DNA from 2 places in the Bacillus sp. GW823-FHT06A11 genome. Region 2 is predicted to be linked to the other one. Evidence: riboswitches for the same ligand, from Rfam matches in the RefSeq annotation. Region 2 holds a riboswitch; the other holds the start of a gene.

Region 1 (14,923 bases), on a different contig from region 2:
TTCGTGAGCGCTAATCCCTGTTGTTGTAGAAACATGGTCAATGCTCACTGTAAACGCAGTATGATGTGAATCTGTATTATGAGATACCATTGGTTCTAATTGTAGACGTTCTGCGTACCCTGCTGTAATCGGTACACAAACGAGACCACGGCCATGTGTAATCATAAAATTAATTGTTTCTGGTGTAATGTACTCTGCTAAAGCAATAAAATCGCCTTCATTTTCTCGGTTTTCATCATCACATACGATAACGACTTTACCTTGTTTTAAATCTTCTAGAGCTTCTTCAATACGATGAAACATTATGCTTCCCCCTTATAGAAATCCGTTTTCTTGTAAAAAGCTTTCAGTCATTGAACCTACTCGTTTTGTAGGTTTAGTAATAAAGCGTTCGATATATTTACCAATCATGTCACACTCAATGTTTACGATATCTCCGGCATTTTTTTCTCCAATGACAGATTCGCTTACTGTGTGCGGAATGAGTGAAATCGTTATGGAAGATTCGTCTATATCAAATATCGTTAAACTCGTTCCATCAACAGCAATGGATCCTTTATGCAAACAATAGCGCAGCAGTTCATCAGAAATTGCTATTTTGTAATAGACGGCATTGTAATGTTGTTTTTTATTTAAAATCGTTCCGATGCCATCAATATGTCCTGAAACGAAATGTCCACCGAATCGTCCGTTTGCAGCCATTGCTCGCTCTAAATTTACTTTAGAGTGCGGTTTAAGCATGCGAAGTGATGTCGACTGCATCGTTTCAGGCATTGCATCAACTGTAAATGAATTAGTTGTAAAGCTTGTTACAGTTAAGCAAATACCGTTCACCGCGATACTATCACCTAAGTGAACATCTGATAAAATTTTCTTTGCATGAATCGTTAATTTCATCGCTTCTCCGCTTTGTTGCATGTTTGCTATCGTTCCTAATTCGTCTACAATTCCTGTAAACATTCCGTCACCTCGTTTCGGGCATTCGCAACAATTTTTATATCATCACCAATTTGTTTCATCTCTTGAATTTTCAAGGAAAGTGCATCTTGTAATTTTGAAAAACCATTTCCTCCAAATAAAGTAGGAGCATCTTTCCCACCAATTAATTTCGGGCTTATATAGGTTACAATTTCATTAAAATTGTTTGTTTTTAAGAAACTTGCATGAATCGATTGGCCACCTTCAACGAATAGAGAAAGAATTTGTTTTTCTCCAAGAAAGGAAAGAAGGTCCTCAATTTCTATATGCTTCGTTTCCATTTGGAATATAGCTATATTTTTAGATTCATAAGAAGATATCTTCTCTTTCTTTACATCCTTACCGACAATAATCCATGTCGGTGCTAAACCATCTGTTATAACATGAGAAGATGGTGGTGTTCGTAAATGGGTATCTAAAACAACGCGAATAGGATGTTTCCCACCATTTGGAATTCTTGTTGTTAAATGAGGATTATCAGCTATAACTGTATTCACTCCAACAAGAATTGCATCATGTATATGGCGATATTGGTGAACATCAGCACGTGCTTCTTCACCTGTAATCCACTTACTTTCACCAGTTACAGTTGCTGTTTTTCCATCTAAGCTCATCGCTGTTTTGATTGTTACAAAAGGGCGTTTCGTTTTCATGTAGTGAAAAAAGTAGCGATTTAATAAAACTGCTTCTGCTTCAAGAACACCGGTAGTTACTTCAATTCTAGCTTCCTCTAATCTTCTTTTTCCGTTACCAGAAACGAGCGGATTACAATCGAGAGTAGCAATTACAACACGCTTAACTCCTTTTTCGATGAGCAATTCACAACAAGGTGGTGTTTTTCCAAAGTGGCTACACGGTTCCAGTGTTACATAAACGGTAGCGTCTTTGGCGTTCTGACCAGCCATTTGAAGGGCATGAACTTCTGCGTGTTCTTCACCAGCTCGTAAATGAGCTCCCATACCAACGATGTTTCCATCTTTTACAATAACAGCACCAACCATAGGATTTGGACTTGTTTGTCCTGATGTTCCTTCTGCTAACAGCAGGGCAATCCTCATATATTCTTGATCTGTCATTTTCTTCACCTCTCCTAAAAAAATCAAAAAACCCCAAGGATTTAATATCCTTGGGGTTTGGGAGACGTGATTTCTAGAAATATAGTTTGAATACGAAAGCATAGGAAAGAAACCTAACGATAATTGATATTTCTGCATAAGGAAAAAACCTAGCAAAATATCGAATTTTTAAACGCTAGTTGTCTCTTTTTATTTCAGTATAAAAAATAAGTATAGAAAATTAAACATATATAAAGAATCAAAATGAATCTTTAAAAATATGCATACTGAAATAAAAGTGTATTCACTATATAAAAAACTAGAAACATATCCTTCTCCCATCCAGACTATACTGTCGGCCCTAGAGTTTCACTAGATCCACCGTTTTCGAGTTGAAAACGGGTCACGGACTTAGAAGTTTTCACTTCATCACCGCCGGTTGGGAATTTCACCCGACCCCGAAGGATGCTGTTTGCTCAAATTATAGCACAAAAAAAATAAAAGGCTAGTAAAAAATATTCGAATGTGAAGAATTGTGTGAAAATATATGCAGGCTGGAATGGAAATAAAAGTATTAGAAATGTTGTAAGGAGAAGGGATATAACGGAGTTGCTAAAAAGAAAAAACATGCACAAAAAAATGTGCATGTCACATGTAAAATTATTCTGCCTCTGGTGCTCTAACAACAGACTCGAATTTACCTTTATGCGAAGCGTCGCAATAAGGCATATTTTTTGATAAACCACAACGGCATAAAGAAAATGCCGGTTTTGCTGGGAATACATTCCCTTGTGAGTCGACTAATTCCACGTCCCCTGTAACGCGAAAAGAGCCATTATCATTTACTTTAATTTGTACTTTTGCCAACGTTATCCCTCCTTCCCAAACGCTTAATTTCATCATATAATCAAGGGAAGTGCTTGGCAATATAAAGTGAAACTTTAATTAGTGGGGGAGGCATCCTCCACTAATTATTAGTTGAACCAATCGGGCTTTTAGGGGCAGTTAATCTCCCACCTAACTTCTCTGTTTCAGCCGAATTTTGAGGTGGGAGTTTTACTGCCCGCAAATAGCGGGGAAAAAAGAGCACTTTGTTTGAGAAAGAAGAGAGTGTTATAATAGTTTTCATAACTGACTAGAGTAAGGTGACGAGAGATGGATAAACAATTACATACATTACGAAACATTGCAAATGAGCGCACGTGGGCATCATTTTTGAATGATAATCATCCATATAGTTTGTTACATTGGTCCATTGCAGGTGTAGGGCAAGAGGTAAAGGATGTTTGGTTACTTCAAGATGAAGTAACATTTCAAACGACAGAATTTCCAACGTTAGATGATGCAATGCAATGGATTTCTGAAAATATGGAACAAGTTACAGACGTTTTAGCGCAATAAAAAAACAGGCTTATGCAAGCCTGTTTTTTGTTTCTTTCACATATGTGTTTAAAAATTGATCGATGGCTGCTTCGTACTCTTCTTTATTTTCGTTATAAGAGCAAGCGTGTGCACCGTGTTCTGCAATATAAAGTTGCTTATTATTTTCTTTCGCTTCATATAACGCTTTTGTCATATCAGCTAAAATATAGTCGTCATCTTTACTATGAATAAAGAGAACGGGATTGTTAATGTTTTTTATACAGTCGATTGGTGAAACTTCACGAATTGTATAACCGTCACGAACTTTTAAAAATGCGTTTGCTAAAGGTAATAAAGGCCATTTTGGTAAATGGAATTCAACCTTTAAACGGTGCTGTAATTGTCCGTGAAAATCAGAGAAAGGACAATCTGCAATATAGAAATCAGCGCCATCTTCTACAAGTCCTGCGTATTGAAGAATTGTTGCGGCTCCCATAGATTCACCATGAATACCAAGTGTAATATTGGTTCCAAAACGGTTTTTTAGCCAGTCAACTACGGATTTCAAATCATGCTTTTCATAGTATCCATAGCTTGTTGTTTTTCCGCCAGTTTTACCATGACGACGATGATCGTAAATGAGGACATTATATCCCCTTTTTAAGAATAAGTTTGCATATTTTACAGAGTTTATTTTATTTACAGTTACACCGTGGCAAAAAACCATAAACTTATTGGAATGACCAGCAGGAATGTAATATCCGTGAAGGTCGTATCCGAATTGTGAAGGGATATGAATTTCTTCTTTATGAAGAGCATCAAAATCCTCTATACGAAAATGTTTTTTCGTTTCTCTTTCGAGTACTTCTTCCTCTGTTTTTTTCTTTAAGTACATCACTTTATTTGTAAAGAAAATCCCAAGGGCAGTTATTGCACCTAGTATAGTAAACAATGCTGCAAAAAAACGTTTCATACTTTACCTCATCCTCCAAATACCGTTACATGTGATACACTTATATTGTATCACAATGATATAAAAGGGGAGAAATAGGAAATGCTGCATATACAAAAAATTACGCCAGCGATGAAAGAAACAATCCGAATGTTCATGTGTAAGAACTGGGGAAGTTCATTGATGGTTTCACGTGGTAAGGGACATCAGTTAGAAGAGTTGCCAGGATTTGTTGCGCTCTCAGATGACAGAATAATCGGAATTATAACTTATGAAGTGACCGGAAATATGTGTGAAATTGTATCGCTAGATAGCTTTGAAGAAAGAAAAGGAATAGGGACGAAACTTGTGGATTGTGTATTACAAGTTGCAGAAGAAGAGCGGTGCAGAGAGGTTTGGCTTATTACAACAAATGATAATATGAATGCGTTACGATTTTACCAAAAACGTAATTTTGTAATGACTAATTTATATGTGAATGCGGTAGAGGAGGCACGAAAAATAAAGAAAGAAATTCCACGTATTGGATATGATAATATCCCAATTTTACATGAAATTCAGTTGGAGTATCATTTAGTCAAATGATGTAACAATTTTCAGAAATATGAGTTATTAATCTTGACGGATATTGTAATTTAGGTTACCGTAAAATTGTAATCTATTACCATATTAAGGGGTGACGATGTGGCAACTATACGTGATGTTGCAAAATTGGCAGGTGTTTCAGTCGCAACCGTTTCACGAGTTATTAATGAAAAAGGATACGTTCATGAGGACACAGTAAAACAAGTAAAGGAAGCAATTGAAGAATTACGTTATAGGCCAAACAGTGCAGCGAAGCCACTATTTAAAGAGAATTCAACGATAATTGCATTACTTGTAGATAATTTATGTAACCAATCAAACATCACTTTGCTACATTGTATTGAGGAAATAGCATATAAAGAAGGCTATCAAATCATTATTTGTAATATAGAGAATAAAGATAGATACATACATATGCTGAAGCAAAATAACATTGCAGGTGTTATTTTGACGAGAGCAGTTTTTAAAAGTGTAGGAGAAATTCCATTTCCGTTTGTTGTGATCGATGAGCAACAATCACATGGAAATTATTATGAAAGTGGACAGAGAGCTGTTTCTTTATTAAAAGAGAAAGGGTGTCACTTTCTTGCATATTTCGGTGAGGGAGAAGAAAGTGAAGAAATGGAAGATTATATAGCAGGGTTTTTAGACGCTGTTTGGGATGAAGGAATCTCTTATCGAGAAGAATGTGTACAAGGGTATACAAATAAACAATTTATTACATTATTGCAAAACAATCCGTATATAGATGGAATTGTAACCTCAAGTGATCAGATTGCTATTGAGTTAATTCGGTCAGCGAGATTTCTAAATATACATATACCAGATAAATTAAAAATTGTTGGACCTAATGGGAGCATAGAGTGTGAATGGATAGGTTCATCACTACCGGCAATTGAAAGCTATGTCAAAGATAATGGAAAATTAGCTTTTCAACAATTAAAAGGAAAAATAAAAAAGTAAAAGGTGCGTTTTATACGCACCTTTTTATAATGTAATTGCGGCAATAAAACCAAATATAAGTAACGGTATATTGTAATGTAGAAAAGTGGGTACACATGTATCCCATATATGATGGTGCTGACCATCAGCATTTAAACCGGATGTTGGTCCAAGGGTACTATCCGATGCTGGAGATCCTGCGTCACCTAGCGCTCCGGCTGTACCGATAATAGCAATTGTGGCCATTGGACTAAATCCAAGCTGAATGCAAAGAGGTACAAAAATGGTTGTTAAGATAGGGATGGTTGAAAAGGATGAACCAATTCCCATCGTAACGAGAAGTCCAATAACGAGCATAAGAAATGCAGCGAGTGGTTTATTATTTCCGATTATATGTGCACTCGTTTGCACCAGAGATTCAACATGTCCTGTTTTTCGAAGAACAGCGCCGAATCCAGCGGCAGCAATCATAACAAAGCCAATAAAGGACATCATACGCATTCCGCTTGTTAATATCGCATCTGCTTCTTTAAGTGGTAGACTGCCGCTAACCGATAAGACGATAATACCTGCTAAAGCACCAAAAATCATTGATTCTGTTGTTAATTGAACAGTTAATGTAGCAATGATAGATAATAACCCGAAAGTAATGCTACGTTTTGTATAGGGAACGATTTCATTTTCGGTAGTATGAATTTGTTCTGTTTCATACGTACGAGGTTTTCGGTACGTAATGAATACCGCTACACATAATCCAATAATCATACCAATTGCTGGAATAGTCATTGCTTTTGGAATAAGTGTGACATCAAATGTAAGGCCGCTTTGCGCAGCGTTGGTTTGTAATACGTCATGATAAATTTTTCCGAATCCTGCAGGGATCCACATATAAGGAGTAATCAATCCAAATGTAATAATACATGTGACAAGTCTGCGATCCACTTTCAGCTCATTTAATACTTTTAAAAGTGCTGGAATTAAGATGGGGATGAAAGCAATGTGAACAGGAATCACATTTTGTGAGAAACAAGCCATCGTTAAAATAATGAATAAAATAAGTATTTTAGAATAAACTTGTTTTTTCGTGTCTTGTTCATTGCCAATCCATTTTAATGCAGTTTGAATCATAGCATCTGGAAGTCCTGTTTTGGAAAGGGAAATAGCGAAACCACCAAGCATTGCATAACTTAAAGCGATTGGAGCACTGTTTCCAAGACCAGTTGTAAAAGTGTTAATCGTTTCTGAAATACCGAGTCCGCCGATAATTCCGCCTGTTAAAGCTCCAACAATGATGGCGACAATGACCTGGACACGTAACAAACTAAGCAATAGCATAATTGCTACTGCGACGAGTACAGCGTTCATAATAAATGTAATCTCCCTAAATTTTTATTCTGTTAAGACAAGTAAATATGAAACATTTTGCGATGTTTATACATACTTGCGACATATTATTATAAAATGTTTTCTATGAAATGTAAAAGAGCCTTTTGTTACTAATGCTGAAAAGCTAGCTCTTGTTTAATTGATTGCAAAGAATTAGCGAATAATTCTGGTTCTTCTAAATCAGGAGAATGTGCTGAATTTGGGAACCAAATCATCTTTTTTATAGGCGCTTCAATAAGATCGCAATATTCCTGAACGAGTGCATAAGGAGTTTGATAATCATAGCGACCAGAACAAAAATAAACTGGAATAGATAAACTTGAGATAGAAGAAAAGAAATCGATTGTCAGCATTTCTTCCCATAAAATTCCAGATTTTAAATTTCCTACGAGAAACTTGAACCAATCTAATAGCGTATACTCAGGAGAAAAGAACCCTTTTCGTATGAAAGAAAAGGAAGATCCGTTTTGGATTGCGCCTCCAAATGTGCCAAGCCACTTTCTTTGAATAATGAGACGTCTCGTATCTAAAAATGGTGGTTTGCCTAATTTTAAAAGGGAAGCTAATGCTTTTTTATGATCATGTTTTTTTGCAGAATGAATTAAATGTTGATATAGCAATTCTTCATTTTGTTTCATATGTACAATTTGCCCAATACCGATGTAAGCCTCGATATACTTTGGATATTGATGTGCTATGTTAAGCCCAATAATACTTCCCCAAGAATGACCAGCGAGAAATAGTTTTTGTTTGTTGAACCTTTTAAGTACATATTGAATCACTTCTTTTGCATCGGAAACGAATTGTTCAATTGTGAAATTTGCTCCGAAATCTTTCATTGAAAAGGATTTACCAGCCCCGCGCTGATCCCAATTAATAACAATAAATTGCTTCTCTAATTCTTTTTGAAAATGGCGAATAAATCCGATTTGTGCCATCCCAGGTCCGCCGTGACAGCATAATAAAATAGGTTGCTCTACGTTTTGTCCACGCATAAGGAGAGTTTGTTTTCGATTATTTATCATAACGCTTTCTATCGTAGCGATACTATTAGGAATGAGTTGTTTGTTTTCGTTATAGAACTGAGGGGTGTAGCTACGAAAAAGCATATTGAAAACCTCCTTTTGTGAAATCGTATGAATCGCACAGGCTATTCATTTTGCATATACTGTTAGAAAATCATTGTAACATACCATACTAGTGTCATTTCAACACGGGAGGAGGGAAATTGTGACGATTGGAGAAATTATAGATGGTTTAAACAGACGTGAATCCATCGCTATTATAGCAAAACGTCTTGAAATAAGCCCGTATACATTATCGAAGAAATTAAGATTGATTGGATACGAATATGATGGAGAGCAGAAGAAACGTATTTTTGTAGGAGATGGAGAAGAACCACGTCACTTACAACTCCAAGAAGCGACCGCCCTTCAATATGAGAAAACAGATTATCAATTATTAATTTACGAGCAATTACAAAGCATTTATGAGTTACTAAGAAAAAGAGGCGAAGTAATTGCACCAATTATGAGTAAGAGTACAGAGAAAAAGAGACGAACCTTTTCTATTAATACAGAAATATTAGCAAGATTGGACCTTATATCAGAATCGAAAGGAATTCAAAAGTCTAAACTTGTAGAAGAGGCGTTGCAACAATTTTTACAGCAATATGAAGTTGACAAAACATCACATTTTGATAACTAAAGAAAAGGATACTATGTTCATTGGAAGAACGAGTATCCTTTTTATGATGTATATTACGTATAAAATAGAGGATCAGTACAAATCCTTTATGGCGTGAAAAATAAAATTTATTATTAGAGAAACACTTAATTTACTTTTTGAATTCTTCCATCAATAACTGGCTGAATTGGTTCTTTTAATTGTTTTACGTAATCGACTAACGCTTCAAAGTCGTTTGGACCAGTTTCTGCATTTTTACCATTTTTAAATGATACGAATCCGTCACCGCCAGAAGCTAAGAAGGCATTTGCAACTACGCTATACGTTTTAGATGGAGATAATTCTTCTCCGTTTGTTAAACGTATATTTGTAACTTTTTCACCGTTTGTTTTATTTGCATCCCACGTATATTGAATACCTGAAATTTGAAGCATTCTTGTTGTTCCTTTTTGCCATTGCTGATTTAAAATATCGCGAATGTCTTGACCTGTTAAATCTACTTTAATCAATTGATTTCCAAAAGGTTGAATGCCGTATAACTCACCCCACGTAATATCACCAGCATCTAAGTCATTACGAATGCCACCAGGATTCATGAGGGCGATTTGAGTTTGCATCGTTTGACGCTGAGCATCGGCAACTAAATTTCCAAGAGTGGACTCACCAGCATCATTTTGTTTACGGTCGATAGGTGCTGTAGATTTTCCGACCACTTCATTTACAAGTGGTGCGATTTTTTCTTTATATTGATCTAGTTTTTTCTTTACTTGTTTATCAGGTTCTACACCTTCATGATACGTTGTAACAACTTCAGCTTTTTTCTTTACAATATCCTTTGTTTTACGATCAATTGTTACATCCACGTCTGAGAAAGCCGTTCCGTATGAATTTGCTTGGACAATTAGTTTATTATTTACTGTACCATTTACATACGTATGACTATGTCCACCGAAAATAACATCAACTTCTGGGTCTGTTTCATTTGCAATTCGAGTAAGATCGCCATTTGTTACCCCAGACTCATCGGTTGTTCCACCGACATGAGCAAGAACGACGATCGATTTAACGCCGAGGCGTTTTAATTGTTGTGTTGATTTATTAATTGCTTCTACTTCATCAGTAATTTGTACATTTTTAAGCATCGTAGGCATAACAACATTTGGTGTATCAGTCGTAACAACACCAATGAATCCAACAGGAACACCATCTACCATTTTTACAGTAAATGGTGGTAAAAATAAGCGACCAGTTGATTTGTTATAGAAGTTAGCAGCTACATAGGGGAAGTTAGCCCCTTTGAAATTCCCTGTTTTTTCATGATATCCACCGTAAATGAGGCGTTTCATTTCATCAATGCCTTCATCAAATTCATGGTTTCCGATTGTACCAACATCAAATTTTAAATCATTTAAAAATTCAATCGTCGGTTCATCTTGTAATAATGCTGAAACTGGTGGACTAGCTCCGACGATATCACCAGCATGTACGAGAAGTGTATTAGGGTTTTGTTTTTTACGTTCTTTTAAATAAGTAGCTAAGTAATCAGCGCCACCAACTTCTTTATTATTGATTTTTTTAACAGTATCTAGTTGTCCATGGAGATCATTAATACCAAGCATTTGTACGTCTATGTAGCGGTTTTGTTCAGCTGGATTCTGAGATGGGGGAGCGGCAAATACGCTTGAAAAAGTAATAGTGCTTAAAACAGCAACGGCAGGAATAATTTTTTTCCACATAATATAATTCTCCTCTTTTTATAATCTGACATCATACGACATAATTTTAATAGATTCATAGGATTATAGCTACATAAAAATTTAGTCTTTTCGAAAAATTAACATATTTACAAAAGGTGAATAATAGAGTAAAGACCCTTTTTTATTGTCGATTTCATCGTGTATCTACTATAATGGAGAAAAAAGTAAAAGGTGAGTAGCATGAAGAAAAAGAAACAAAGACAAATGCAAAGACAATCGCAAGTGAATCAACCAAAGAAAGAAACACTTACATTAGGCGATCAATTAAATGATTCACTCATGCAACAATTAAAGAGTAAGAAGAAAGAGTTGCAAGTGAGAGAAGAGGAAAAAGAGGCAGCTGAACTGGAAAGAAAGCGCCAAGAACAAAAAGAACGTGAAAAGAATAAATCATTTGAAGAACTGCTAAGTGAAAGTAACCTTACTTGGAAAGACTTTAAATAATAAAAAAATGATCAGTGAAATACCACTGATCATTTTTTGACGAGCTTGTAAGAAAAGGGGAGTTAGAATGAGAAAAATTGTCGTTGTTCCACATGAAAACCATTGGATTGAAAAATTTCAAATGGAGGCTGAAAGATTAAAATCAGCGATGCCAGAAACGGTGAAAATGCATCATATTGGAAGTACGTCAGTGCCCGGACTGGCAGCTAAACCTATTATTGATATGATCATGGAAGTAGAAAATATCGAAAGAGTAGATGGGTGGAATGAACGATTTATAGAGCTTGGTTACATCGTAAAAGGGGAAAATGGTATTTCAAGACGCCGATATTTTATTCATGGAACTGAGGAAAAACGTTCGTATCATTTACACGTGTTTGAAAAAGGAAATCCAGAGATAGTAAGGCATTTAGCGTTTCGTGATTATATGATGGCTCATTGTGAAGAAGCAGAGGCATATGCAACCTTAAAGAAAGAATTAGCCGAAAAGTATACATATGATGGCACGTTATATACGGAAGGGAAAAATGAGTTTGTGCGCAATGTGGATAAAAAAGCGAAAGAATGGAGAGAAAATAACGTGAATGAATGAGTTCACGTTATTTTTTAGCTATATAAAAGTGTTATGTAAACTGTACGTATGTTTTGACTTTTTGGATGAATATTGTTGAAATAAAGTTATGGCTTATAAATAATGTAACAATGAAAGGGAGACGACTGTGCATATTCCAACAACTACACTTCATAATGGCGTGAAAATGCCGATGATTGGTCTAGGCGTATATAAAGCGAAAGAAGGAGACGAAGTAAAACAAGCAGTAAAAACAGCGTTAGAGGTTGGATACCGTTCGATTGATACAGCGACTGTATATGAAAATGAAAGCGGTGTCGGAGAGGCGATACGTGAATCAGGAATTCCAAGAGAAGATATATTTATTACAACAAAAGTATGGAACGACGATCAAGGATATGAGGAGACACTAGAGGCGTTTGAAAAGAGTTTAAAAAAATTACAAATGGACTATGTAGATTTATATTTAATACATTGGCCGGTAAGAGGGAAGTATGTTGATACGTACCGAGCTTTAGAGAAATTGTATGAAGAAGGTAAAGTGCGTGCGATTGGTGTTTCTAATTTTCATAAACATCATTTAGAACTATTATTACCAAATTGCAAAGTGAAGCCGATGGTAAACCAAGTGGAACTTCATCCGATGTTGACGCAATTTGAGTTGTGCAATTATTGTCAAGATGAGCAAATTCAAATGGAAGCATGGAGTCCGTTAATGAGGGGCGGAGAAGTATTCCAGCATCCAATCATTCAGGCTATTGCTAACAAATATGAAAAAACACCTGCACAAGTTATATTAAGGTGGGATATTCAAAGCGGGATTGTTACAATTCCTAAATCTGTTACACCATCTCGCATTAAAGAAAACTTTACTATTTTTGATTTTGTACTAACTGAAGAAGAGATACGTCAAATTAACACGTTGAATCGTGATTTACATGTAGGAACGAATCCTGATAAATATGATACGTTATAAAAAAGACTGTCTCTTAATACTGGAGACAGTCTTTTGTTTTATCGGTAATTCGATATTTTTAACGATGCAAAGCATATGTGTCATATTTAACAATCTTTTGAAGTTGTATATATTCTTCTTTCGTTAAAGGTAACTGCTGACTAGCTCGTATATTTTCCTGTAATTGTTGAAGAGAGCTTGCACCAGGTATAACAGCTGCAACAGTCTTATTATGTAAGCAATATTGAATAGCTGTTCCTGTTAAAGAGCGTTCTCCAATTGTTTCTTTTACACTCGCTAGAGTTGTATGTAATTCATCGTAAGAATAAGAGAGATAATCCTTTTCCTTTACTCTTTCTATTTTTCTTGCATTGTTGTCAGTTAAAATTCCTTTTGCAAGTGGCCCGCGGGCAATGACGCTAATTTGGTGTTCATTCAGAAGGGGGAACCATTCTTCTGGACGACGATTTAAAAGGCTATATTCCATTAGTACACTAACGATGTTTGAGCGTTTTGCATACTCACGAACGACATTTGGGCGTATAGAAGAAATACCGTAATGGCGAATAATACCTTCCTTTTTCAATTCTTCAAAGGCTTCAATTGTTTCATCTATAGGATCTTCAATCGTTCCGCCGTGAAGTTGGTAAAGATCAATGTAATCAGTTTGAAGTCTACGTAAACTTTCCTTTACTTCAGTTTTTATGTAAGCTTTAGAAGGATCCCAGGACCAACCGTTTTTTTCTTCTGTCCAACGATTTCCAACTTTCGTTGTAAGAACAATTTGGTCTCTTCTTCTCTTCAAGACTTTTCCAACAAATTCTTCATTTAATCCGTAATCATATAAATCTGCTGTATCAAAAAAATTAATTCCTAAATCGATCGCTTCATCGATAATACGCATAGCTTCTGTTTCAGATGTACCGAGAGACATACAGCCAAGGCCCATTTCTGTAACAAACAAATCTGAGTTTCCTAATTGACGTTTTTTCATAGGTCAACCTCCTTACCTTTATTGTACGAGAGGGAAAAGAGGTTGACAAACGTTTACTTTTCGCTTCGCATTAACTGCCCGTAAAAGCATGATTAATGTTTCACTTTATTTGCTGTAATCCACTCTTGTACAGTTGTATACTCTTTGCTATATTGCTTTAGCTTATGGCGAATTTGCCATGCTTTTCCGACTAACGTGATGCGATTTGGTAAAATATAAACTTTCATTTCTATCACGCTCCTTTCAATGTGGTAAAATGTATGAAGAAAGAATAGGAAATAGAACAGGGAGATGAAGTAGTATGAGTAATCTTACAGAGAGAACAGTAAAAACTGAGCCGATTTTTGATGGTAGAGTTATAAAAGTTCGTGTTGATGATGTAGTATTACCAAATGGAGAAATGAGTAAACGTGAAATTGTAAATCACCCTGGTGCAGTTGCGATTATTGCTATTACGGATGAGGGGAAAATTGTGCTTGTTGAGCAGTATCGTAAAGCGCTTGAAAAGGCAATTATAGAAATTCCAGCCGGCAAGTTAGAACCCGGTGAAAAACCAGAGGTGACAGCAGTTCGTGAATTAGAAGAGGAAACAGGATATGTATGTGAAAATATGGAGCTCATTACTTCTTTCTATACATCTCCAGGATTCGCAGATGAAATTTTATATGTATATAAAGCGACAGGTTTGACAAAAAAAGAAAATAAAGCTGAGTTAGATGAAGATGAGTTTGTGGAATTGATGGAAGTATCGTTAGAAGAAGCGATTACTCTTATGAAAGATCTTCGTATTCATGATGCGAAGACGATGTTTGCAGTACAATATTTACAATTACAAAAATAAACACTCGCCAAAGGCGAGTGTTTTTTAATTGATTTTTGCATATACACGTGCATCACGTAAGCTACCATCTGGTGCTAGGAAATCATTTTCCATTGTACCTTCTAGAATGAATTCTAGACGTTCTGCTAAGCTACATGCATTTATATTTGTTGCATCAGTACGAATTTCGATTCTTCTAGCGCCTAGTTTATCAAAGGCGAACTGAATTGCACCTTTAACAGCTTCGGTCATATAGCCTTGTTTTGTATAGGCACTATGTAGCCAGAAGTGAAGTGAAAACTTTGGAATATCCCAGTTTTCAGGCTTTAGTGTAATTGCTCCGATGAATGTACCAGATACTTTATCGTATAAGTGAAAATCAAGTGTTTCACGAAGTAAAAACTGTCCGTGAGCTTCGCGAACAATTTCTTCAGCA
Region 2 (14,923 bases):
ATTGAAAGAGTAATAGAAGGTACAGCAATTCCACAGCCAAATGATAAAGTAATCGATAAAAAAATTAGTTAAGGTGGGGAAACGATATGGTGCAAATAAGTAGTAACTTTCTCTTTACCGCATTTATTTTATATTTAATTGCGACTCTATTTTTTGGTGGAGCCATTAAAGAAAAGGGTCATAAATGGGCAAATGTAGGAATAACAATTACAATTTTAGGGTTTATAGCACAAACAGTATATTTTGTTACAAGGTGGATCGCATCAGGGCATGCACCAGTTAGTAACTTTTTTGAATTCGGTACATTTTTCGGCATGATGCTTGTAGGAGCATTTATTGTAATGTATTTTATGTACCGTGTAAGTATAATTGGACTATTTGCATTACCAGTTGCGCTTTTATTAATTGCCTATGCAAGTATGTTTCCGAGGGAAATATCTCCGCTTATTCCATCTTTAAAAAGTAATTGGTTACATATTCACGTGACGACTGCAGCAGCAGGACAAGCAATTTTAGCGATTAGTTTTATTACGGGCGTTATGTATTTATTAAAAAATGTAGATCAATCAACGAGAAGTAAACGGACATTTTGGCTAGAGACGGTAGTATTTACACTTGTTTGTACAGTTGGATTTATTGGAGTAACAACGGTATTTTCTAGTATGAAATATGAAGCGAAGTTTCAATGGGTTGATAAAAATGAACAGCAACTGGAAATGAAGTACAATCTTCCGGCTTTAGTTGGACCGCATGAAGGGAAGTTACTGACAGAAAATAAATTAGAACCGGCAGTTGAAGTTCCAGCGATTGTAAATGCGAAGAAATTAAATACTGTTATTTGGTCAGTGTTAGTTGGAACATTACTTTATATTGTATTAAGACTTGTTTTACGGAAGCGAGTATCGGCAGCACTTCAGCCGTTAGTAAAGAATACGAATAGTGATTTACTAGATGAAATCGGATATCGATCTATTGCAATTGGATTCCCAGTTTTCACATTAGGAGCGTTAATTTTTGCAATGATTTGGGCTCAAATAGCGTGGACGCGTTTTTGGGGCTGGGATCCGAAAGAGGTTTGGGCACTTATAACGTGGCTCTTTTATGCTGCAGTACTACATTTACGATTATCTAAAGGGTGGCATGGAGAGAAATCAGCTTGGCTTGCAGTAATTGGTTTTGCAATTATTATGTTTAACTTTATTGTAGTAAACTTAATTATTGCCGGTTTACATTCATATGCATAGAGAAATAAAATAGGAGAGTGCATGTCACTTTCCTATTTTATTTTTGTCAACTTTTCTTCTTTTTTGAGAAAAACATGACAAAGTAGCGGTTGATTTTGTAAAATGATGTCGAGGACATTATATACTGTTCAAAAAAAATACATAGTTTTGGAAAAAAATTGAACAAAATTTATTATTCTTGTGAAGCATAATATGGGAAGTGAAACATTTAGAAGATTGCTTAAATAAACGAGAATAGCGCAACATAATAGTAAAGAAGGGTAGGTGTGAACCGCTGAAGTGAGAGTACGCAGCGGGTAGAGATGGAAAATGAATCAAGAATTTTAATTGTAGATGATGAGGATCGTATTCGTCGTTTATTGAAAATGTACTTAGAAAGAGAACAATACACAATTGAAGAAGCAGATAATGGTGATACAGCTTTAGAAATGGCGTTACAAAATGATTACGATTTAATCTTATTAGATCTTATGATGCCTGGTAAAGATGGCATTGAAGTATGTAAAGGGGTTCGTGAGAAGAAAGCGACACCAATTATTATGCTGACAGCAAAAGGTGAAGAAGTAAATAGAGTACAAGGATTTGAAGTTGGAACAGATGATTATATTGTAAAGCCATTTAGTCCACGTGAGGTCGTGCTACGTGTGAAAGCGGTATTACGTCGTGCTGTACCAACAACATTCTTTACACAAGATACAACGACAAAAGATGTTACTGTATTCCCGCACTTAACAATTGACAACGATGCACACCGTGTTACTGCAGATGGTAATGAAGTAAACTTAACGCCGAAAGAATATGAGTTACTATTATTTTTAGCGAAAGCTCCTGATAAAGTATTCGATCGTGAGCAACTGTTAAAAGAAGTATGGCAATATGAATTCTTCGGAGATTTACGTACAGTTGATACACATGTAAAGCGTTTACGTGAGAAGTTAAGCAAAAAATCACCAGATGCAGCGAAAATGATTGTTACTGTTTGGGGTGTAGGTTACAAATTTGAGGTTGTGAACGACTGATGCTTTGGAGAAGTGTAGTAGGGAAGTTATGGATGACCATATTACTTCTCGTTTCGTTTGTTCTTGGATTTGTTGCGATTTTACTTTCACAGTTTTTTAGAACGTATTATGTTGATATGAGTGAAGCTAGGCTTCAAAAAGTCGCAACAAGTGTTTCAGAGTTAATTGAAGAAGGTGCCGATGTAAAAACGATTGAGAATATCGCTTACAAATTCTCTGATCCACTTTCAAGGATTATTATTGTAGAAGATGGTAAAGAAATCTCTTCTTCACCGAAACAAGAAGGCTTAGTCACTCTTACAATGGATGACTTAAAAGAAGATAAAGAATTAGCGGCTGTGTTTACAGACAAAAAAGAAATTAAGAATAACATTAGAAAAGCCTCTAATAGTAGAAAAAATAAAAATACTGAAAATGATATTATGATTGTCGGAAAACCAGTGCAATCAAAAAATCAAAGTGCAGTGTTTGTATACGAATCTTTACAAGTGCCGATACAAGGTATGGAAAGAACGACTGATTTTATATTCTTATCAGCAGGGATTGCGATTATATTAACAACTTTCTTTGCATTCTTCTTATCTACTCGAATTACAGCACCACTTCGTAAAATGCGTGAGGTTGCTTTTGAAGTGTCGCGTGGGAAGTTTGATGCGAAAGCCCCTATGGTATCTCAGGACGAGATTGGTGAGCTTGCAACGGCCTTAAATCAAATGGGGAAACAGTTGAAGTTTAATATGAATGCCCTGCAGCAAGAGAAAGAACAGTTAGCAAGTATTTTGAGTAGTATGGCAGATGGGGTTATTACATTAAATCAAGAAGGTGAAGTTGTAGTAATCAATCCGCCGGCTGAACATTTCTTACAAGTTTGGCAAGAAGAAAAAGAGATAGAGCTCAGTAAAAAACTGCCTTCTGAACTTGTTGAACTATTCCATCTCGTTGTAGAAAGCGAACAACAACAAGTTGTTGAAATTAATTTACAAAAAGGGAACTATGTAGTTCTTATGACGCCGCTCTACAATCAAACGAAAATTCGCGGGGCTGTAGCAGTACTGCGAGATATGACGGAAGAACGTCGTCTTGAAAAGATGCGTCAAGACTTTATTGCGAATGTATCGCATGAACTTCGTACACCGATGGTCATGCTGCAAGGGTATAGTGAAGCAATTTTAGATGATATTGTGCAAACGAAAGAAGAAATTAATGAGTTTGTTCAAATCATTTATGATGAATCCGTTCGTTTAGGTAAACTTGTAAATGAATTATTAGATTTAGCACGCATGGAAAGTGGTAATGTAGAGTTACATATAGGTGAAGTGGACATACATCCGTTTGTTGAAAAAATTGGTCGTAAATTCCAAGGGATTGCAAAGGATAAAGAAGTTGAACTAACAGTTGATTTCAAAAATCCAATTGAACAATACCCGTTTGATGCAGATCGTATGGAACAAGTATTGACGAATTTAATTGATAACGCAATACGTCATACGAACGCAGGCGGACATGTAACACTTGTAATTGATACGAAAAATAATGGTCTCATTTTTGAAGTACAAGATTCGGGCGTTGGTATTCCAGAAGAAGATATTCCATTTTTATTTGATCGTTTCTATAAAGCTGATAAAGCAAGAACACGTGGAAAAAAAGGTGGAACAGGACTCGGGCTTGCGATTGCGAAAAATATTGTTCAAGGCCATGATGGTAAAATTTCTGTATCAAGTGTTGTTGGAGAAGGAACTACATTCTCTGTCTATTTACCGAATCGTATAATTTAGATATACGTTTTTAAAGTTGATAATGAATAAAGTTCTGCTGTTTTTTATTTTTTTGTAAACTCAATTAAATAAAGAATGGTAGAACTTTTTTCTATGTTGCTCGAATAAAGAATAACAAGAGAGGTGCTGTGAAGAAATGAAATTATATACAAAAACAGGAGATAAAGGAACGACAAGTGTAATAGGTGGTAGGGTTGATAAAGATGATATCCGTGTGGAAGCGTATGGAACAATAGACGAGGCGAATTCTCATATCGGATATGCAATGACTAAACTACAAGGCGGGCCTTTCGGAGATATTTACAATGAACTTGAAACGATTCAACATGAACTATTTGATTGCGGGGGAGACTTGGCGATAGTAGGTGAGAAGATACCTTATAAAGTAAAAATTGAAATGGTCGAAAACTTAGAAAGTAGGATTGATTCGTATATAGAAGAAGCACCGCCGCTAGAGCGCTTTATTTTACCAGGTGGAAGCGAGTCGGCAGCTGCTATTCATATTGCACGTACAGTTGTAAGGCGAGCAGAACGATGTATCGTGTCCTTACAAAAAGAAGGAAAAATAAATGAAGTTGTTCTAAAGTATGTAAATAGATTATCTGACTATTTATTTGCAGTAGCTAGAGTAATAAACGCTCGATTACAAGTAAAAGATGTAGAGTATAATCGCAGTGCAATCGTTTTTCGTGATAAGAAAGAGAAGGAAGTGGAGTGATTCACTTTCTTTTTTGTATACTTTTTTCTGTAATATACCAAAATAGAGAAGGTATGGTGGTAATTAGAAAACGGAGGATGTATATGAAAGTTTTAAAATACGGCATTATGTTATTGACAGTACTGTTTTTATCTCAATTACATGTGTACGCAGAGGGAAATCAATGGGCATGGCCTGTTGAAGGACAGATAAGTGATTATTTTGGGACAAGACACGGAAAACACTACGGTATAGATATAGCGGCACCGATCGGCACGCCTGTGTCAGCTATTCAAGAAGGGAAGGTAACAAAGTCTTATTATTCAAGTAGTTATGGAAACGTTATATTTATTAAACATGGAGAATATGAGGCTGTGTATGCACATTTAAATAAGAGATATGTAGTTCAAGGGGATTATATTTCAAAAGGAGAAAAAATTGGAGAAGTAGGGAACACGGGAGAATCGCGAGGTGCACACTTACATCTAGAACTTCATCAAGGAAGATGGACGATGGCGAAAAAGAATGCGATGAACCCATTGCTTGTTTTAAGTGAACAAAGAAATGAAGTTGTTTCTTCATCATTATATGTCGTACAAAAAGGGGATACTTTAGTTAGTATTGCACGGAAATTTAGTATGACACTTAAGGAAATTAAAGAAAAAAATGGATTGCAGCAAGAGCTAATTTATCCTAATCAACAATTATATGTTAAGTAAAGGCACCGTCTCAAAAATTAAACTTTGAATATTCTTAAATAAGGTTCAATGTAAATGAAATTATATGGGCGCTTCTCCTAGAAGTATTGAGTGAATTAGAGTATCTATATTTAAAAGAAAACCGTCCCAAAATTTATTTTGGGACGGTTTCTTTTACCAAAAAATAAAGACACATATAAATCCAGAAATAGCTAAATAGCTATATAAGTAAAAAACTTTTGTTCTTGTTTTCTCTTTTGTTCGAAACAGTACGATAGTCGGTTCAATTAAACCGATTGTCAAACAAAGTAGGCCAAGAAGCATACAACCAATCGAAATAGAATACAGGGCGATTTGTGGTGCTTGAAATGGAATCATCCATTTTAATAAAAATGCAATAAGTGCAGTGTAACAAATGCTACCGATGTATTTATTCAGTGGTGTATTAGAACGAAAGCCAGGAAGTTTTTTTAAGAAAGAGCGGGAAACAACTTCTGTTTGTAAAGATGTATGCTCTTCAATAATTTTTTGAGCTTCTTTTCCTTTTTGAAAAAGAGATAAGATCCAATTTCGCTCACCCTGAAAAATAAATTGAGAAGTTGTCAAATAGTGATCAATCTTCACTTTACTCCAACTCTTCCACGGATGACGCTCACACAATTTTAATTTACTTTCTGTTTTCTTATCATACTGATAAATACTGATGCCATCTTCATCGAAAGTAGCATAGTATGTCTCGTTTGAGAATGTGCCTAAATCAATTGGGCAGTAGAAAAGTAATTCTTTTTTTAAGTAAAAGTATTCTTTTCTTAAGTTTTTTTTCATTGCTTCTCGAATAGAATGTCTCTTTTCTTTTTTCATGACATTTCCTCCATAACTCAGAAAATGTTCTTATCTTAACAATTCAATATCTTATCACTTTTAATTATATATGACTAGGTAATTCAAAAGAGAAATGCCGAATAATAAAAAATATGGATTGTATTGTAAAATATTTCGCAATTCATTTGTTGTTACGAAAAATAAATAACTAATTTTAAATAAGTTACAATTTTTTAGTTCACAATGTTATGAGGTTGTTGTATAATGAAGGGGAAAATAGAATATCGGTCTATCTTCGGGGCAGGGTGAAAATCCCGACCGGCGGTGATGAACTATTTATGATTTTGTTCTAAGCCCGCGAGCCGTTAAGGCAGGATTTGGTGTGATTCCAAAGCCGACAGTATAGTCTGGATGGGAGAAGATGGAGGTTCAAGCGTTCAAAAAAGATATGGATTTGAACGTCTGTTTGATGTGCCTTAAATTCTCCCTTTGTGTAAAACACAAAGGGTTTTTTCGTTCTATGAAAAAATAGGCATAGCAGAACCTTTCCACTTTCCATGAGATGATCGATGGAAAAGGAGAGAGAAAGATGAAACAAAAAAACAGTGTAGTGCAGATGGTGAGTGTAGCGATGCTAAGTAGTATTGCATATTTACTAATGATGTTGGATTTCCCGTTCCCAGGGCTTCCGCCATTTTTGAAAATTGATTTTAGTGATGTACCAGCTCTAATTGCAGCAATTATCTTTGGACCAGTAGCAGGAGTGATTGTAGAGGCGATAAAGAACATTTTACATTACGGGATTCAAGGAAGTTTAACAGGAGTACCAGTTGGAGAAATTGCAAACTTTATTGCAGGATGTTTATTTATTGGACCAGCAGCTTTCTTATTTAGAAAGTATCGTACTGTGAAGAGTTTAACGACAGGATTAATGCTAGGGACAATTACAATGGCACTTATTATGAGTGTATTAAACTACATCATCATATTCCCGGCTTACACTTGGTTTTTAAATTCACCGGCTATGTCTAGCGAAGCTATCAGAACAACGGTTGTAACGGCAATCTTACCATTTAATTTAATTAAAGGAATTGTTGTAACAATTGTATTTGTAGCATTATTCTCACGCCTGAAAGTATGGGTGTTTGCAAAAATGAAAAATGCATAATATATATTAAAACCATTAGTAGTGTGGAACTACTAATGGTTTTTTATTAAGGAAAATAAAATTTAGATACAAAAAACGCCCCTCATCAATATGAGGGGCGTTTTTTGAAGTTAATAAAAGACTATTCGAATTTTAAAGCGTCTCCGTCGAATGATTCGTCAGCAACTTTAATTGAGTCAGTTGGACAGCCTTCGAATGCATCCATCATATCTTCAATTAATACATCTGGAATTTCAACGATACCTTGGTTATCGTCTAATGTTACAAATGCAATACCTTCATCATCATAGTCATAAATGTCTGGTGCAGCAGCGCCACAAGCACCACATGCAATACAAGTATCTTTATCAACGATTGTATATTTTGCCATCTTTTTTCCCTCCTGATAATATGTATGTGAAAAGCTCGCCATAAAAATTATAACCTTATTGTAAAACGGTTTGTGAAACTTTTCAACATAAAATTATAATGATAATGCTTATCAATTAGAGTGTCAACTTATTTTTGAATTATGTCATAAGATTTTCAAAATACGTAAATGTGATTTCGTTTGATACAATAGAATATATACAAGTATATAGTTCTTATATGATAAGTTTAATGAGCGACAGTAGATAGTGTAATTGTACTGAAAAGAATGAAGTTAAGATTGGAAGGTGGAAGCGGTCATGCAAATACAATATACTTTGTTGCATTGTTTAAAACAATTGAATGGTGAAAGAACCGTTTCTTCTATTTATTATTTACTAAAGGGCAAACGTTCTTCGCAAACTTTACAAGATGGAAATATGTTCCGGATTTCTTTTTTATTCGGAATATATAAATCATTAAATAGAAATGACTATGATGGTGAAGTTGTAAAGTTGTTGCAAGCGGATTTTATTCAAGAAATACATGAAAATACATATGTGTTAACACCTACGGGTAAAATGCAGTTACATAAATGGGAGGAAGTTTATGCTTTTCCAGCACATTTGCATGGTTTACATTATGGTGAATTAGGTGAAACATTTTGGAAAAGATTATCATTGATTATTCAAACCATATCAAATTTACAACAGAATAATACGAAGTTTATCCCAATTCAACAAGATACAGAAATAATGATGTGGGTAAAACGTTTTCTAACAGGAAGGCCATATAAAAGAAGTGAGTTGGCGAGGAAACTATGGACGGAAGTACATAATCTTTTGGAAAAGAGTAATGCGATAGAAGCGACGATTGTAACATATCGACTAACGGGCTATGAACGTATTGGTTGTACATTGCAACAATTAGCAGAAATTACAAAACAAGATATATTCAGGGTGTATTTTTTATTTTGGGGTACAATGCATTTCTTTATACAAGAAGTTCGTGATAAAGAAAATGAATTTCCACTATTAGCTGAAATTATATCTTATCCAAATGAGAGAGCTGAATTATTTAGTTTATCCACGAAAAAAACATATAATTTTTGGAGACAAGGGCGTTCTTTAGAAGAAATAGCGACGATTCGGAATTTAAAGGTTGCAACGATAGAAGATCATTTTGTTGAAATTGCTTTGCGAGAAAAAGATTTTTCTATTGAAATGTTTATGGAAAAAGAAAAGATAGACAAAGTAATAAAAGTAATTGAAGCATTACAAACGCGGAAGTTACGTGTTTTGAAACAAGCTGTTGGAGAAGATATCTCTTATTTTGAAGTTCGTCTTGTATTAGCGCGGATGGAGGGTGTAAATGAAACTTGAAGAATATTTATATAAGTGGTTTGGATATTCTGAATTTCGTCCAGGTCAAAAAGGAGTTATTACAGATTTATTAGAAGGAAAAGATGTGATAGCAATGCTTCCGACTGGAAGAGGGAAATCTATGTGCTATCAGTTTCCGGGGCTTATGCGAGAAGGAACAGTGCTTGTTGTATCACCGTTATTATCTTTAATGGAAGATCAAGTGACACAATTAAAGTATGTTGTGAAAAACCGAGTGATAGCATTTAATAGTTTTCGGACATTAAATGAAAAAAGAGAAGCGATGAAAAAATTATCTTCATATAAATTTATTTTTGTTTCACCAGAGATGTTACAGTCGGAGTTATTAATTAGGGAATTGAAGAAAATTCATATTTCATTATTTGTTGTTGATGAGGCTCATTGTATTTCTCAATGGGGTTATGATTTTAGACCGGACTATAAGAAACTAAATGTAGTTATTGAAAATATTGGTTCTCCTACAGTATTAGCATTGACAGCCACAGCGACAAAAGGGGTACTACAAGATATCTCAGACAGTTTAAATTTAAAGGGTGCCGCGGAACATGTATACTCTATTGACCGTCCTAATATTGCAATGGAGGTGCAATTTGTAGAGACGATAGAAGAAAAGAAAGAGGCGCTTTTGGAGCAGGTGATGTATTTACAAGGGCCGGGAATTGTATATTGTTCAAGTAGAGCGTGGACAGAAAGGTTAACGGAATACTTGAGAGGAAAAGGTGTTACTGGTGTAGCTTTTTATCATGGTGGTATGGAACATGAAGAGCGTATGTTAATTCAACAACAGTTTATGAACGATCAATTGCAGCTTGTAATATGTACAAGTGCATTTGGTATGGGGGTAAATAAGGCGAATACGCAATATATTATTCATTTTCATTATCCAACTAATATAGCTTCTTACTTACAAGAAATCGGAAGAGCTGGAAGAGATGGCGAACCGAGTATAGCTATTTTATTGTGTAGTCCGTTGGATCATGATTTACCAATTTCAATCATTGAGGATGAATTGCCAAGTAAGTCGCAAATACAATTTTTATTTTCTTTACTACAAGAAAGAATGTTTCAAACGAAAGAATTACCAATAGAAGATGTAGAAGAAATTTGTTATAATGCAGCAAGATTTAATGAGCAATATTGGCGTTTCGTTCGTTATCATCTCGAACAGGTTGGAATTATACAACAACGAAGATTATTATTAGAGAGTTTGTCAGATGAAATTATGAACCGATTAATAGCTGAAGTAGAGATAAGGTTGCGTAATAAATATAGTGAGCTAGAAAATATGAAGTCATGGATACGAGTTAAAGGATGTAGACGTGAATATGTGTTGCAACAGTTCGGTTATAGGAAAGAGAAAGAGTTAAATAATTGCTGTGATTATTGTGGTATTACAAAAGAAGATTATAAAAAAAGACGAGCGCAACAATCGGATTTCGACTATAATTGGGAAACAGAGTTACAAAAGCTTTTCGGCCTAGAAAAGATGGGGGAATGATGAACATTCAAAGGCATAATGTTGAAGATATGAGTCCGCAGGAAATAAGGCTGAATCTATATATAACACAGTTAATTATTATCGGTATTGGCTGTTTACTAGCATATATATTATTTCAAGATGTAAAAGAAGTGTTTAATTTATGGAGATGGGAACCAGTATCTATACTTATTATAGGTGGTTTGTTAGCGATTGGTATTGTGTTATTAGATTATGTTGCAATGCGAGTGTTTCCAGAGTCTTGGTTTGATGATGGTGGTATTAACGATAAGATGTTTCGAGGAATGTCGGTTCTGCATTTACTCATTATTACGTTCGTAATCGGTTTTGCAGAAGAATTTTTATTTAGAGGTGTAGTGCAGACTCATTTTGGAATTGTAATTGCGAGTTTCGTATTTGCAGTGTTACATATTCGTTATATAACAAAGCCATTTTTGTTTTGTTTCGTCTGTTTCATTAGTTTTGTCTTTGGTTATGTATTTGAATGGACAGGGAATTTGTTTATAACAATCTTTGCACACTTTCTTGTTGATTTTATAATGGGACTCCAATTAAGAAAATAAATGGAAGGTGGTGGTGAACAACATGAGGAAACGAATTCCTGATTTTGAAGAGGAATTAGAAGTTGAGCGAGTAGAAGAAAAAGAAAGTTTACCGCCGCGTAGTGAAATTCATAGAAATAAAGAGAAAAAACAAAAGTTTAAAATAAATCATATTTTCGTCCGGGTTTTAACATTTCTATTCATTCTGCTGCCGATTAGTATTTTGTGGTATACGGATAAATATATTCAGGTGAAGGGCGATAGTAATAATGCCGGGAAAAGTGCGTTTGAAGTAATCTTCTTTGATTCAGCTAAATCTGAGTCGCAGAAACAGTCTGAAAAAGCGATAACGCATACTGTGAAAGAGGGAGAAACTTTAGAAAGTATAGCGAAGCAATATTTTTCAGATGAAAATGGGGTTGAAGTAATTAAAAAGTATAATAACTTGCAAGAAGATGAAGTGAGTGCAGGTCAAGAATTAAAAATTCCGATAAAAGATAAGTCCACAAAGCAAGAGAGCTAGTGAATTAGGCGAACGCAGTTTGTTATAAAAGCCTAGGGTTATCTTTATGATGAGGGGAGTAAAAAATATGATATGGATTATATTATTCAGTACTCTCATAGGAATGGGGATTTTATTACTTCTTGTGATGTATAAAGAAGCGATGCGTAATACAGTGTTGGAACATACTTTAGTATTTAAAGAATTTCCGAAAAGTTTTCAAAAAGTAAATGTGTTTTTTATTTCTGATATTCATAGAAGAGTCATTTCGAATTTGTTAATTGAACAAGTAAAAGGAAAAGTAGATCTCGTAATTATCGGAGGAGATTTAGCAGAGAAAGGAGTCTCTTTATCAAAAATCTCTGCCAATATTCAAAAGTTAAGAGAGATAGCTCCTGTATATTTTGTGTGGGGAAACAATGATTATGAGATAGAATATCATGAATTAGATGCTTTATTATTAGAAAATAACGTAAAAGTTTTAGATAATACAAGAGTGGTATTTGAGTCTGAATTAGGTGAGAAAATTTGTTTGCTCGGTATAGATGATGTTGGATTGCACCGTGATCGTTTAGATTTGGCATTGGCGGATTGTAAAGAAGATGGTTTTCGTATCTTAGTTAGTCACAACCCTGATATAATAAAAAAGATGTCTGGAAATGAACAGATTTCACTTGTATTAAGTGGACATACGCATGGAGGACAAATCCGATTATTCCCATCTAAAAAATATTTAAAAGGTGGCGTATATAACCATTTGAATACGATTCTCTTTGTTAGTAATGGGTACGGAACAACATTGATACCACTTCGTTTCCGAGCGCCTGCTCAAACACATATTATTACATTGTGCGGAGGGAAATGATGCCAACTCTTAGTGGAAAATATAATATAAAAGCTGTTTCAAATATAATTGGAGTTCAGCCGAGTACGCTTCGCGCATGGGAAAGACGATATCAAATTATTGCCCCAAAGCGGAATCAAGCTGGGCATCGTTTATATACAGAAGAGCATATTCAAATTTTAAAATGGTTAATGGAAAAAGTTTCTTCCGGTATGATGATTGGACAAGCAGTTCAGTTATTAGAAGAGAATCGTTTGCAGAGTACAGTTCAAAAAGAGATACATTTCGATAAAGAAGTTGTTTTAGTGGACGATTTGCTACAAGCTTTGTTAAAATTTGATGAAATTACAATTGCTGCATTATTAAACGAAGCTTTTAGTATATATTCAACAGAAAAGGTTGTTGCCAGTATCGTTCTTCGAGTGACAGACAAATTATTAACGTCAAAAAATAATAATGAGATTTCAATGGTGCAATTTCAATATGCACTATCATTTTTACAAACGCGTCTAGGGATGGTGTATCACAATGCCTCAATGTTTTCTTTTTTACACAAAGTTATTGTGTTAGAAAAGAATGCATTGAAAGGATTTATTTTTTCAATTTATTTACGCTTAAAAGGATATGAGGCGATATATATTAGGACAAGCTTAGCTGAAGATGGTATGTTGTCAGCGGTAGAGGAAATACAGCCGAAATATGTATTTGTATCTTTTGCTGACGAACTAGAAATGAAAAAGACGATGAACTTTATAAATGTATTACAAGAAAAAAGGGAATCTCTTTCTGTTGGATTTATCGGAAAGCTAGGCGTTCTAAACCAGTTGGACATTGAAACAATCTTAATTGGTGATACGAAAGAAGAATGGGATGAATGGTTAAAAATGTCGGAATAGTTGTTCGAAAAGAACCATCTATTTTCTATTTCATATAATAAAAATTAGATGCATTGGTTACGTAGGGAGGGTATGAGATGAGGCTGGAACGATTAAATTACAATAAGATAAAAATTTTTCTAACATTTGATGATTTATCTGAAAGAGGATTAACGAAAGAAGATTTATGGAGAAATGCGCCGAAAGTACAGCAATTATTTCGTGATATGATGCAAGAAGCAAATAAGGAATTAGGATTTGAAGCAGATGGTCCGATTGCAGTTGAAGTGTTTTCTCTACAAGCACAAGGGATGGTTGTAATTGTAACGAAAGAAAATCAAGAAATTGATACGGATGATGAGTTCCGTGACGAGTTTATTGAAATGCAAGTGACTCTAGATGAAAGTGAACATATATTATATGAGTTTGCTACGCTAGATGACATAATTAACCTGTCGAATCGCTTATATAACCTTGGTGTAACTGGCGGAAAGCTATATACGTGGGATGAGCGCTTCTATCTTTGGGTGGAAGAAGAGGAACAAATTCAATTGTTAAAAGCGGATTTTATAGCTATTTTAGCGGAATACGGCAATCCGTCTACAGCAACTATTTATCGCATCATGGAGTACGGTAAAGAATTAATGGATTTTAACGCGATAGAACAAATACACAATTACTTTGTGAAAAAACAAAACCTCAGCTAATACAACATAGCTGAGGTTTTGTTTTTATTTGGATAAGGGAAGGGATGATAGTAAATACGCGAACATACTTTTTGAAAATAAAATATGCAGTTTTATGAGAGCGTTGCTGAGGAAAATAAAAAATATTTAAATATTTAAGTATTTTACTTTTCTAAAAGTAATAAAAGGACTATAATAATAGTGAAAACGCTTGCAACAGAAAATAGTTTGTATATATTTGTTAGCGTTTTCTATTGCATTCCAAATTTAAGGGTGTATACTAGGCAATGAAGGTTTACTAAACAAGTGAAATTACAGGGGGTTTACTTACTATGGTAGCCGAAAAGGGAACTCAAACAAAAACACAACAACAAAGGGAACAACATTTTGAACTATTGAATTCAACACAAATTGTTATTAGTGAAGCGTTAGAAAAATTGGGTTATCCAAACGAAGTATATGAATTATTAAAAGAACCAATTCGTATGATGACAGTGAAAATACCAGTTCGTATGGATGACGGGACTGTTAAAATATTTACAGGATATCGTGCACAACATAATGATGCTGTTGGTCCAACGAAAGGTGGAATTCGCTTCCATCCGAATGTAACAGAAAATGAAGTGAAAGCACTTTCAATCTGGATGAGTTTAAAATGTGGTATTGTTGATTTACCATATGGTGGAGGTAAGGGTGGAATTATCTGTGATCCACGTGAAATGTCATTCCGTGAGTTAGAAAGATTAAGCCGCGGTTATGTACGAGCAATTAGCCAAATCGTAGGTCCGACGAAAGATATTCC

What was found. Region 2 has a riboswitch for FMN ahead of AC1Q8L_RS04830 (ECF transporter S component). Riboswitches for the same ligand answer to the same signal wherever they lie in the genome.
Region 1: linked by a shared signal. The riboswitch ahead of ribD (bifunctional diaminohydroxyphosphoribosylaminopyrimidine deaminase/5-amino-6-(5-phosphoribosylamino)uracil reductase RibD) and the one ahead of AC1Q8L_RS04830 (ECF transporter S component) in region 2 are both predicted to bind FMN.

Annotation. Positions count from the first base shown of each region.
Region 1 covers NZ_JBXAHS010000002.1:660,602-675,524, forward strand. Annotated here, with positions in the region: gene ribBA (bifunctional 3,4-dihydroxy-2-butanone 4-phosphate synthase/GTP cyclohydrolase II) at 1-303, opposite strand, end outside; gene ribE (riboflavin synthase subunit alpha) at 316-960, opposite strand; gene ribD (bifunctional diaminohydroxyphosphoribosylaminopyrimidine deaminase/5-amino-6-(5-phosphoribosylamino)uracil reductase RibD) at 942-2,054, opposite strand; FMN riboswitch at 2,360-2,503, opposite strand; gene AC1Q8L_RS11995 (CDGSH iron-sulfur domain-containing protein) at 2,694-2,900, opposite strand; gene AC1Q8L_RS12000 (DUF2552 family protein) at 3,189-3,434, shown strand; gene AC1Q8L_RS12005 (alpha/beta hydrolase) at 3,445-4,368, opposite strand; gene AC1Q8L_RS12010 (GNAT family N-acetyltransferase) at 4,450-4,932, shown strand; gene AC1Q8L_RS12015 (LacI family DNA-binding transcriptional regulator) at 5,032-5,895, shown strand; gene AC1Q8L_RS12020 (Na+/H+ antiporter family protein) at 5,920-7,239, opposite strand; gene AC1Q8L_RS12025 (alpha/beta fold hydrolase) at 7,371-8,369, opposite strand; gene AC1Q8L_RS12030 (ribbon-helix-helix domain-containing protein) at 8,491-8,967, shown strand; gene AC1Q8L_RS12035 (bifunctional metallophosphatase/5'-nucleotidase) at 9,093-10,682, opposite strand; gene AC1Q8L_RS12040 (YqkE family protein) at 10,884-11,147, shown strand; gene AC1Q8L_RS12045 (GrpB family protein) at 11,215-11,739, shown strand; gene AC1Q8L_RS12050 (aldo/keto reductase) at 11,867-12,694, shown strand; gene AC1Q8L_RS12055 (aldo/keto reductase) at 12,753-13,667, opposite strand; gene mciZ (Z-ring formation inhibitor MciZ) at 13,760-13,894, opposite strand; gene AC1Q8L_RS12065 (NUDIX domain-containing protein) at 13,969-14,508, shown strand; gene AC1Q8L_RS12070 (GNAT family N-acetyltransferase) at 14,533-14,923, opposite strand, start outside.
Region 2 covers NZ_JBXAHS010000001.1:973,731-988,653, reverse strand. Annotated here, with positions in the region: gene resB (cytochrome c biogenesis protein ResB) at 1-72, shown strand, start outside; gene resC (cytochrome c biogenesis protein ResC) at 87-1,244, shown strand; gene resD (DNA-binding response regulator ResD) at 1,547-2,263, shown strand; gene resE (sensor histidine kinase ResE) at 2,263-4,038, shown strand; gene AC1Q8L_RS04845 (cob(I)yrinic acid a,c-diamide adenosyltransferase) at 4,175-4,756, shown strand; gene AC1Q8L_RS04840 (peptidoglycan DD-metalloendopeptidase family protein) at 4,840-5,454, shown strand; gene AC1Q8L_RS04835 (hypothetical protein) at 5,608-6,294, opposite strand; FMN riboswitch at 6,543-6,682, shown strand; gene AC1Q8L_RS04830 (ECF transporter S component) at 6,845-7,423, shown strand; gene AC1Q8L_RS04825 (ferredoxin) at 7,545-7,793, opposite strand; gene AC1Q8L_RS04820 (YpbB family protein) at 8,092-9,153, shown strand; gene recQ (ATP-dependent DNA helicase RecQ) at 9,143-10,672, shown strand; gene AC1Q8L_RS04810 (CPBP family intramembrane glutamic endopeptidase) at 10,672-11,235, shown strand; gene AC1Q8L_RS04805 (LysM peptidoglycan-binding domain-containing protein) at 11,258-11,737, shown strand; gene AC1Q8L_RS04800 (metallophosphoesterase) at 11,805-12,581, shown strand; gene AC1Q8L_RS04795 (MerR family transcriptional regulator) at 12,581-13,456, shown strand; gene AC1Q8L_RS04790 (genetic competence negative regulator) at 13,534-14,142, shown strand; gene gudB (NAD-specific glutamate dehydrogenase) at 14,454-14,923, shown strand, end outside.